Regions from separate parts of the Afipia felis ATCC 53690 genome, predicted to be linked through region 1. Evidence: riboswitches for the same ligand, from Rfam matches in the RefSeq annotation. Region 1 holds a riboswitch; the other holds the start of a gene.
What was found. Region 1 has a riboswitch for cobalamin ahead of HMPREF9697_RS01260 (TonB-dependent receptor plug domain-containing protein). Riboswitches for the same ligand answer to the same signal wherever they lie in the genome.
Positions count from the first base shown of each region.

Region 2: linked by a shared signal. The riboswitch ahead of HMPREF9697_RS06815 (ribonucleoside-diphosphate reductase subunit alpha) and the one ahead of HMPREF9697_RS01260 (TonB-dependent receptor plug domain-containing protein) in region 1 are both predicted to bind cobalamin.

Region 1 covers NZ_KB375270.1:244,775-249,292, reverse strand. Annotated here, with positions in the region: gene HMPREF9697_RS01275 (hypothetical protein) at 71-271, shown strand; gene HMPREF9697_RS01270 (TspO/MBR family protein) at 546-1,022, opposite strand; gene HMPREF9697_RS01265 (hypothetical protein) at 1,031-1,483, opposite strand; cobalamin riboswitch at 1,552-1,792, shown strand; gene HMPREF9697_RS01260 (TonB-dependent receptor plug domain-containing protein) at 2,089-4,041, shown strand; gene HMPREF9697_RS01255 (His-rich protein BRANT) at 4,136-4,357, opposite strand.
Region 2 covers NZ_KB375270.1:1,438,958-1,443,475, forward strand. Annotated here, with positions in the region: gene metE (5-methyltetrahydropteroyltriglutamate--homocysteine S-methyltransferase) at 1-921, opposite strand, end outside; cobalamin riboswitch at 1,026-1,240, opposite strand; gene HMPREF9697_RS06805 (epoxyqueuosine reductase QueH) at 1,279-1,947, opposite strand; cobalamin riboswitch at 2,199-2,408, shown strand; gene HMPREF9697_RS06815 (ribonucleoside-diphosphate reductase subunit alpha) at 2,512-4,518, shown strand, end outside.

The DNA of each region.
Region 1 (4,518 bases):
GCCGAACCGCCTCATAGGCGTCCGACTTGGGGGTTATCGACAGCTCATCGAGTAGACATGGAGTAACCGGATGGCGTTCTCAAAATTTTCGGCAGATCACTACGACGCGCTGATCGACGAGACGATCGCGAGCTGTGACGGCAATCTGCGCAGCGCGGTGCGCGCCCTGCTGATCGCTAACGAGCACCTGGAGACGGAAAACTCCCAATTGAAGCACTACGTCGATATCTCGACCCGCATCGAAGCCGCGAATCAGGGTTACCTCAATTGAGGCAACCCGCCGCTGGCCAATCCGTTACATATATGACCACAGACACAGCGTGTTGGTGACCACTGCAAAGGTCAAAGCGAGAGTGAGAACACGATCCGTCATGGCTGTTCGCTCGGCAGTCTGAAGGGACGAGAATCGCCCCAATCGATGCCGGGATTTGAGGGAGATTCGGGAGAAGAGTCCCGCGCTTTGTTTTTTCGCGGATGTCTTGCGAAAAACCCGGTTCAGAGTCCGTCTGCCGATTCTCCGTGCCGCCCGTTGAAGGCCTCCGCCCTCAATTCATCCAGACGATGCCGCCATTGAGCGTCGCCGCATAGGCGACCCATGCGAGATATGGCCCAAGCAGCCATGCCGCGACGCGATCCGCACGCGCACTTGCCACCATCGTCAGTGCGATCGCAACAAGCAGAATCATGATGTCGATCAGCGCCAACCGTGTCGCATGCGCACCGAAAAACAGCGGCGACCATGCTGCATTGAGCGCGAGTTGAACAAGAAACAGCACGATCGCCCAGTTGCGCGCGGGCGACGGCGCGGCCCGTTCCCACAGCCGCCACAGCGCCACCGCCATCATGATGTAGAGCGCGGTCCAGACGATCGGAAAAAGAGACGCCGGCGGCGTCCATGGCGGCTTCGCCAGGCCGCTATACCAGCCGGCGATTTCCGGACGCGTGACGATGCCCTGCACGGCAGCGATGCCGAGACACAGCACCAGACAAGCCGCAAGCCGTATCGTCGTCCGGAATTGCATCGAAGGCCTCACCGCGTGAGCTTCTCCAACTCGGGAAACGGCGCATAGTTCGCGCCCGCGCAGATCTCATCCGGTTTCTCGATCAGCCGGTCGAGGCGGCCATCGATATAGACCACCGCGCGATCCTTCATCGGGGTGTAAGTGCCGTCGATCTCCTTGGCGCTGTAGCGCACGCAGGTGACGTAGCGCTGCCGCCCGCCGACCTCGCGCTGGAAGGGCTCGGCAATCCCCGCGCTTCGCACGCCGGTCGGATCGTTGAGATAAGTGTGCAGAAACGCGAGCAGCTCGGCACGATAATTCTTCGGAAACGGCTGGTCGCTGACGCCACGGTCGGCGGTATAGGCGACGCCATCATACTCGGCGCTGCCGAACGCGCAGCCGCCCAGTATCACGGCCGCGGTCACGAGCGGCACGGCAAGACGAGACGCGCGGCGAACCGCTGTCTCCCATTTGCAACGCATATCGGGGAAGTCCATCGCGCGGGGATTCTCGGACACTGTGGCGTTGACATGACACCACCACACCGCTTGATTGCGGGCACGGTACAGGTGCCGGCGCAAGCTGGCATAATAGGGAATTCGGTGCCGTCGCGCTGAGGAGATGTTTCGCACACCTCGTCCGGCGCGGCAATTCCGAAGCTGCCCCCGCAACTGTCAGCGGTGAGCCGCTGTCCATCATGCCACTGAGCGTTCGGCGCAATGCCGGCTTGGGAAGGCGGACAGCAGCGACGATCCGCGAGCCAGGAGACCTGCCTGTCCCGGTCATCCATCCGTCGCGCGGGGCGTGCGAAGGAGCGGCTTCCGCAGCGGTGACACGACAACAACCGTTGCGGAGAAATGCTGCGGCCTTCTCCAGTCCCGATGTGAAAAACCACTTTCGCATCATGTGTCTGGAAGCCGATCGTTCTCCGCCTGAAATATTTCGGTGGGGGCCGAACGTGACATCGCATCAATTATCTTCCCGCAAGCGTATCTCGCCTGCTCTGCTTGCGGCGCTGCTGGCAAGCGCAGCTTTCATTCCATCCGCGCAGGCACAGCAGGCCGAGCCGCCGCTGCCCGCGATTCAGGTGAGCCCTGCCGCCAAAAAGCCGAATCACCATCTGCCGAAGCGCAACAAGCGCGTCGATGCGAAGCCGCAGCCGCGCACCGCCGAAGCACCGACCACCGCTCCCGCAAATCCGCCGGGTCATCTGGTGACATCGCCGACCACGATCCCTACTCCGGTCAGCCAGATTGCAAGTTCGATCACCGTGATCACCGGGCAGGAGATCGAGAATACACAAAGACGAACTGTCCCCGACCTGCTGCTGACCGTTCCGGGCCTTAACGTTGCCCCTAACGCTCCAGGCGAACTGACATCCGTTTTCATCCGCGGCGCAAATTCAAATCACACCAAAGTACTCATCGACGGCATCGACGTGAGCGATCCGTCGAATCCCAGCCGCCAATTCGATTTTGGTCCGTTGACGACTTTCGGGATCGAACAACTCGAAGTTCTTCGCGGACCTCAAGGTGGATTGTATGGATCAGATGCATTGGGTGGCGTGATCTCGATCACGACCAAAACCGGAAAAGGCGCACCGCAATGGTCCACGCTGGTTGAAGGTGGATCTTTCGGGACGTTCAATCAGGCGACGTCGGTGAGCGGAAGCACGAGCGACACCAGTTACGCGTTCAGCGGATCGCATATGCGCGTCGAATCCACGCCAGTCACACCGGCTGAACTTCTGCCGCCGGGCCAGAAACGCAATAACGATTTCTATGACAACCTGACATTCCACGGCAAAGTCAGCCACGACTTTTCCGAGATGTTTTCGCTCAATGCCGTTGCGCGCTATACGGACGCGCATCTGCGTTACACCGATAATGATAACTATCCATACGCCAACCCGGTCCAGTCCCGGTCCGGCAACCGCCAGTTCAGCGGTTTGCTCGACGGTGTATTCAAACTACTCGACGGTCGTTTCAACAACCATTTCGGCGTGACCTACACCGATACCGACCGCAAGACGTCCGATCCTTATTACGTCACCCTTGGGTACGGGTCGACTCCGAACAGCTTCTTCCATGGAGACCGCACAAAGGTCTACTGGAGATCCGATCTCACTCTCCTGCAGGGACAAACACTTGTCACGGGCGTGGAACACGAAACCGAAAAGGGCAGCGTCGACTATGCCCTGTATGGCGTTGCACCAGCTTCTGGCACAATTCAAAATCTCGGCAGCTATGCCGAACTACAATCCAATTTTTTCGATCGGTTTTTCATCGTGTCCAATGTGCGCCACGATCAGAACGATCACTTTGGAGGCCACGACACATTCCGTATCGCACCGGCGATTCTGTTTCCTGAAACCGACACCAAACTTAAGGCCAGTTACGGCACGGGCTTTCATGCACCTTCAATCGACCAGCTTTATGGTCCCTTCAGCGCCAACCTCAATTTGAAGCCGGAAGAAAGCAAGGGATACGATTACGGGTTCGAGCAAGCCCTTTTCAATAAACGGGTCAAATTCGGCGCGACCTGGTATCATAACAACTTCAACAATCTGATTGAGAGCGTTCCGACCGCAAACCCCTTCGTCTACATGTACGAGAATGTCGCATTCGCAACGACTCATGGTTTGGAGGCGTTTGCATCGGTTACGCTAACTGAGCGCCTGACCCTTCGGGGCGACTATACTCATACGATAGCGACAGACGACACACTTCACACGGAGCTGAAGCGCAGACCCGAACATAAATGGAGCGCCCAAGCCCAATGGGCTGCGACCGACAGTCTGACGCTGACGGCGACCGCGCTATGGATCAGTTCCTGGCTCGATACCGATCCGTTATCTGGCGGGTCCATACGCGCGCCCGGATATCAACTCGTCAACCTCGCTGCGAACTACAAGGTCGATCAAAACTGGTCAGTGTTTGGACGCGTCGACAACCTGTTCGACCGCCATTACCAAAACCCGCTGGGCTACCAAAAGACAGGCATCGGCGTATATGGCGGCCTGCGTTTTGTGACGAATTGACAAAAACAAAGCCGGTCCGTGGAAGGGGAATCCACGAACCGGCTTTCTGCTCAGCGAACGCAGCCGGGGGAAACTGCGCCGCTGTCATGCATCGTTAATGACGATGCTTCACGATCACATGCTTTTTGGCATGGTGATGCGGACGCACATGGTGGCGATGATGCTTCTTCACCATATGGGCGTTGGCATTGGCCACCGACGGCTTCAGAACGTGCGAATGCGTCATCGGCTTTTGCGTCTTGATGACGGTCGCGGCCATCGCCGGCGCAACCATCACCGAAGCGGCGACAACGGCGGCTGAAATAATCTTCAACATGGCAAACTCCTGTTTCGGGATCACATCGCGCTTTGCCGAATGGCGGGAGCGGTGATCGTGCACTGAGGATGATCTGCGCGCACTGAACTCAAACTGAATCCGCTGAACGGTTTCTGTTCATCTGCATGACATCTTGTTAATGTGGAGCGTCTACGGGTGTG
Region 2 (4,518 bases), 1.2 Mb from region 1:
CGAGAACACCAGATCAGACTTTGCCTTCTTGATCGCAGCCTCAAGCTGTTCCGGCGCGCGGATCAGATCGAGATGTAGACCGGCGACCGGCAGTGCCATGGCGGTGTCGAAATTATCGCCGAGCGCACCGAAATAGGTGTTGAGCATCACCTTGATGTCGGGCACCTCGCGAGCGATCGTGGCATAGGCATTCCCCAGCGCATCGCGCGCGGCCGTGTCGAGATCGAGCACCAGGCATGGTTCGTCGATCTGCACCCACTCCGCGCCCTCGGCCGCGAGGCGCTTCAGTACCTCGATGTAAACCGGCAGCAGTCCATCCAGCAGCGACAGCGGATTGAGGGATGCATCCTTGCTCTTGCCGAGCTTGAGGAACGTGACCGGGCCAAGCAGCACCGGCCGTGTCTGATGGCCGAGCGCCTTGGCTTCCTTGTACTCGTCGATCGGCTTGGTGGACGACAGCGCGAAGATCTGCCCCTTGCTGAATTCAGGCACCATGTAGTGATAGTTGGTGTCGAACCACTTGGTCATCTCCTGCGCGGGCACGCCGTGACCGGTGTGATGCACATGGCCGTGCGCACAGGTCTCGGCGCTGCCTTCCGCGCCGCGCGCCATCGCAAAATAGGTCGCGAGCGATACGTTGCCGCCCTTCCAGCCGTAGATTTCCGGAATGGCACCGACCATCGCACTGGTGTCGAGCACATGATCGTACAACGAGAAATCGTTGGACGGGATGACGCTAACCCCGCGCGCCTTCTGGCGTGCCCAGTTCGCAGCTCGCAACTCGGCCGCAGTTGCGAGCAAGGCTTTCTCATCGATCTTGCCCGCCCAGAAGCTTTCCAGTGCGGTTTTCAGTTCGCGGCGCGGACCGATGCGCGGCGTACCAAGCGTGGCGACAGCGAGAGTGACAGACGAATTCGACATGGCTTCGAAACCCCGAAATACGAGAAACGGCGGGGATGAAGTGCGCGCACGCCAACCGAAGCGCGCGAGCACCTCAGGACTACGCCCACCGGACACCCCGCCCGTGGAAACATCTCGTCGCGGCAGGTCTCCTGGCTTGCGGGTCGCGGCCCACACCCGTCTTCCCAAAGCAGGAACGCTTCAGTGACACGATTGGATGCAGGCTCGCCGCTCACAGTTGCGGGGGCAGCGCCGGAATTAGCGCTTTATGCGCTTCACCGGCTTCCCTCTTAGCTTCGTCTTCAAGATGATGACGAAGACCACGACAGGTCGAAATATGACGTTGGGAAAAAATCAGTCAACGCGCGAGGGGTGGGATTATCGCTCGCCCTCGGTGGAATCCTGCCCATAGAACTTCACCCCGAGCTCGATCGGCTCTCGCCCGCAGGCCCGGCGGTGGGCATTGCTATCGCGCAGCGAATACACGCAGCCGCAATATTCCTGTTGGTAGAATTCTTCGCGCTTGCTGATGTCGATCATGCGCGCCGAACCGCCGCCCTTGCGCCAGTTGTAATCCCAATACTCGATGCCGTCGTACTTCGAGGCCGCGCGCTTTCCGCAATCATTGATCTGCGCCATGTTCTTCCAGCGCGAGATGCCGAGCGAACTGGTGATGACGGGGAAGCCGTGCTCGTGCGCATAGAGCGCGGTGCGCTCGAAGCGCATGTCGAAGCACATGGTGCAGCGGGCGCCGCGCTCCGGCTCCCATTCCATGCCCTTGGCGCGCGCGAACCAATTATCCTTGTCGTAATCGGCATCGATGAATCCGACGCCGTGCTTTTCGGCGAAGCGCACGTTCTCATCCTTGCGCAGCAGATATTCGCGCTCGGGATGGATGTTCGGGTTGTAGAAGAAGATGGTGTAGTCGACGCCGGAGGCCAGCATCGCCTCCATCACCTCGCCCGAGCACGGCGCGCAGCACGAATGCAGCAGAACTTTCTTCTGCCCACCCGGTGGATTGAGGATCGGTCGAACAAAATCATTCATCGCGTGGCTCGCCTGCAAAGGCTTTGTCGGTGATGGCTCTATCTAATGAGAGCCTCTCTATCCGTAAAGCGCGGTCGATTCGGGGATTCGATCGGAACAATCCTATTCCGCCGAATGTCCTTGGCCCCGGAACCAGAATCGCCGCACTGTGGTCAGCGCTGAAAGGCTTGAGGTTTTTACCAAGCCTCGGCCTGGCTCCGGGGATAACGGGGACCGTTTTAATCATTCCTTGACTCTTTCGGCCAAAGATCACCACATATAGATGTCACGGTTCCACTAGGCTCAAAATCTAGTGGCTAAGAGGGAAGCCGGTGAACCGCACCCGATGCGGAAATCCGGCGCTGCCCCCGCAACTGTCAGCAGCGAGCTGCTTCGCCATTACGTCACTGGCCTTGGCCGGGAAGACAAAGAAGCCGCAACGACCTGCAAGCCAGGAGACCTGCCGCGACACCGAAAAATCGTCCACGGACGGGGTGTCCGGCGGCCGCCAGCAATCGGCATTTTGCCGAGCGCTCAAGCGCCTCGACTCCCCGCCTTCCGCAATCCGCATCACGGGGCCTGTCGATGTCGCTGAACCTGCAAACTGCCAAAACTGAAAAAGTGCCGCTCATCCAATTGAGTCTCGATTCGCTGGCTTCGTCGCCGAGCGAACCGGCCATGCAGATCATACGACGCAACGGCACGGTGTCTCGCTTTGACCCGTCGAAGATTTCGATCGCGATGACCAAGGCGTTTCTTGCGGTAGAGGGACACACGGCGGCCGCATCGCGTCGTGTGCATGAGGCGGTCGAGCAACTGACGCACGAAGTTGTCGCCACCCTCACCCGCCGTCTCGGCGAAGGCCGCACCTTCCACATCGAGGATGTGCAAGATCAGGTCGAGCTCGCTTTGATGCGCAGCGAACACCACAAGGTCGCGCGCGCCTACGTGCTCTATCGCGAAGAGCGCGCCCGCGAGCGCGCCGCCGATAAAGCCACCGCGACCACGTCAAACGAGCCCGCGCTGCAGATGACGCTCGCGAACGGCACCCGCGTGCCGCTCGACCTCAAGCGCTTCGAACTCATCATTCGTGAAGCCTGCGAGGGACTCGACGCCGTCGATCCCGCACCGGTGCTCGCGGAAGCCCGCCGCAACCTCTATGACGGCATCAGCCAGGATGAGCTCGCGCTCGCCTCCATCATGGCGGCGCGCACACTGGTCGAACAGGAACCGAACTACGCCTATGTCAGCGCGCGTCTGTTGCTCGACAAGCTGCGCAGCGAGGTTCTGAGCTTCGTTCACGGCACGCCGAGCAACGCCTCTCAATCCGACATGGCGACGCGCTATGCCGAATATTTTCCGGCTTACATCAAGACCGGCATCGAATCCGAGCTGCTCGATCCGGAATTGGGCCGTTTCGATCTCGCCCGGTTGGCGGCCGCGCTGAAGCCCGAGCGCGACCTGCAATTTCAGTTCCTGGGGTTGCAGACGCTCTATGACCGTTACTTCCTACACGTGCATGGCGCGCGCATCGAGCTGCCGCAGGCGTTCTTCATGCGCGTCGCGATGGGCCTCGCCGTGCGCGAAATCGACCGCGAAGCGCGCGCGATCGAATTCTACAACCTGCTGTCGTCGTTCGACTTCATGGCCTCGACGCCGACGCTGTTCAATTCCGGTACGCTGCGCCCGCAACTCTCAAGCTGCTTCCTCACCACCGTCGCCGACGATCTCGACGGCATCTTCAAAGCGGTGAAGGACAATGCGTTGCTGGCGAAATATTCCGGCGGCCTCGGCAACGACTGGACGCCGGTGCGCGGCCTCGGCGCCCACATCAAGGGCACCAACGGCGAAAGCCAGGGCGTGGTCCCGTTCCTGAAGGTGGCCAATGACACCGCCATCGCCGTCAACCAGGGCGGCAAGCGCAAGGGCGCGGTGTGCGCCTACCTCGAGACATGGCACATCGACATCGAGGAATTCCTCGATCTGCGCAAAAACACCGGCGACGACCGCCGCCGCACTCACGACATGAACACCGCAAACTGGGTGCCCGACCTGTTCATGCAGCGCGTCGAAGCCGATGGCGAATGGACACTGTTCTCGCCGAACGAGACGCCGGACCTGCACGACCTTTACGGCCCGGCCTTCAAGACCGCTTATGAAGGTTACGAAGCGAAAGCCGCGCGCGGCGAAATCCGCGTCTTCAAACAAGTGCGCGCCACCGACCTGTGGCGGCGCATGCTGACCATGCTGTTCGAAACCGGCCATCCGTGGATCACCTTCAAGGACCCATGCAACCTGCGCTCGCCGCAGCAGCACACCGGCGTCGTGCATTCCTCGAACCTTTGCACCGAGATCACGCTCAACACCTCGGCGGATGAGGTCGCTGTGTGCAACCTCGGCTCGATCAACCTGCTCAATCACACCACGCGCGAGGGGCTCGACCGGGACAAGCTTCAGCGCACCATCACGACCGCAGTGCGGATGCTCGATAACGTCATCGACATTAATTTCTATACCATTCCCGAGGCGCGCCGCTCCAATCTGAAGCACCGCCCCGTCGGCATGGGCCTGATGGGTTTCCAGGATGCGCTG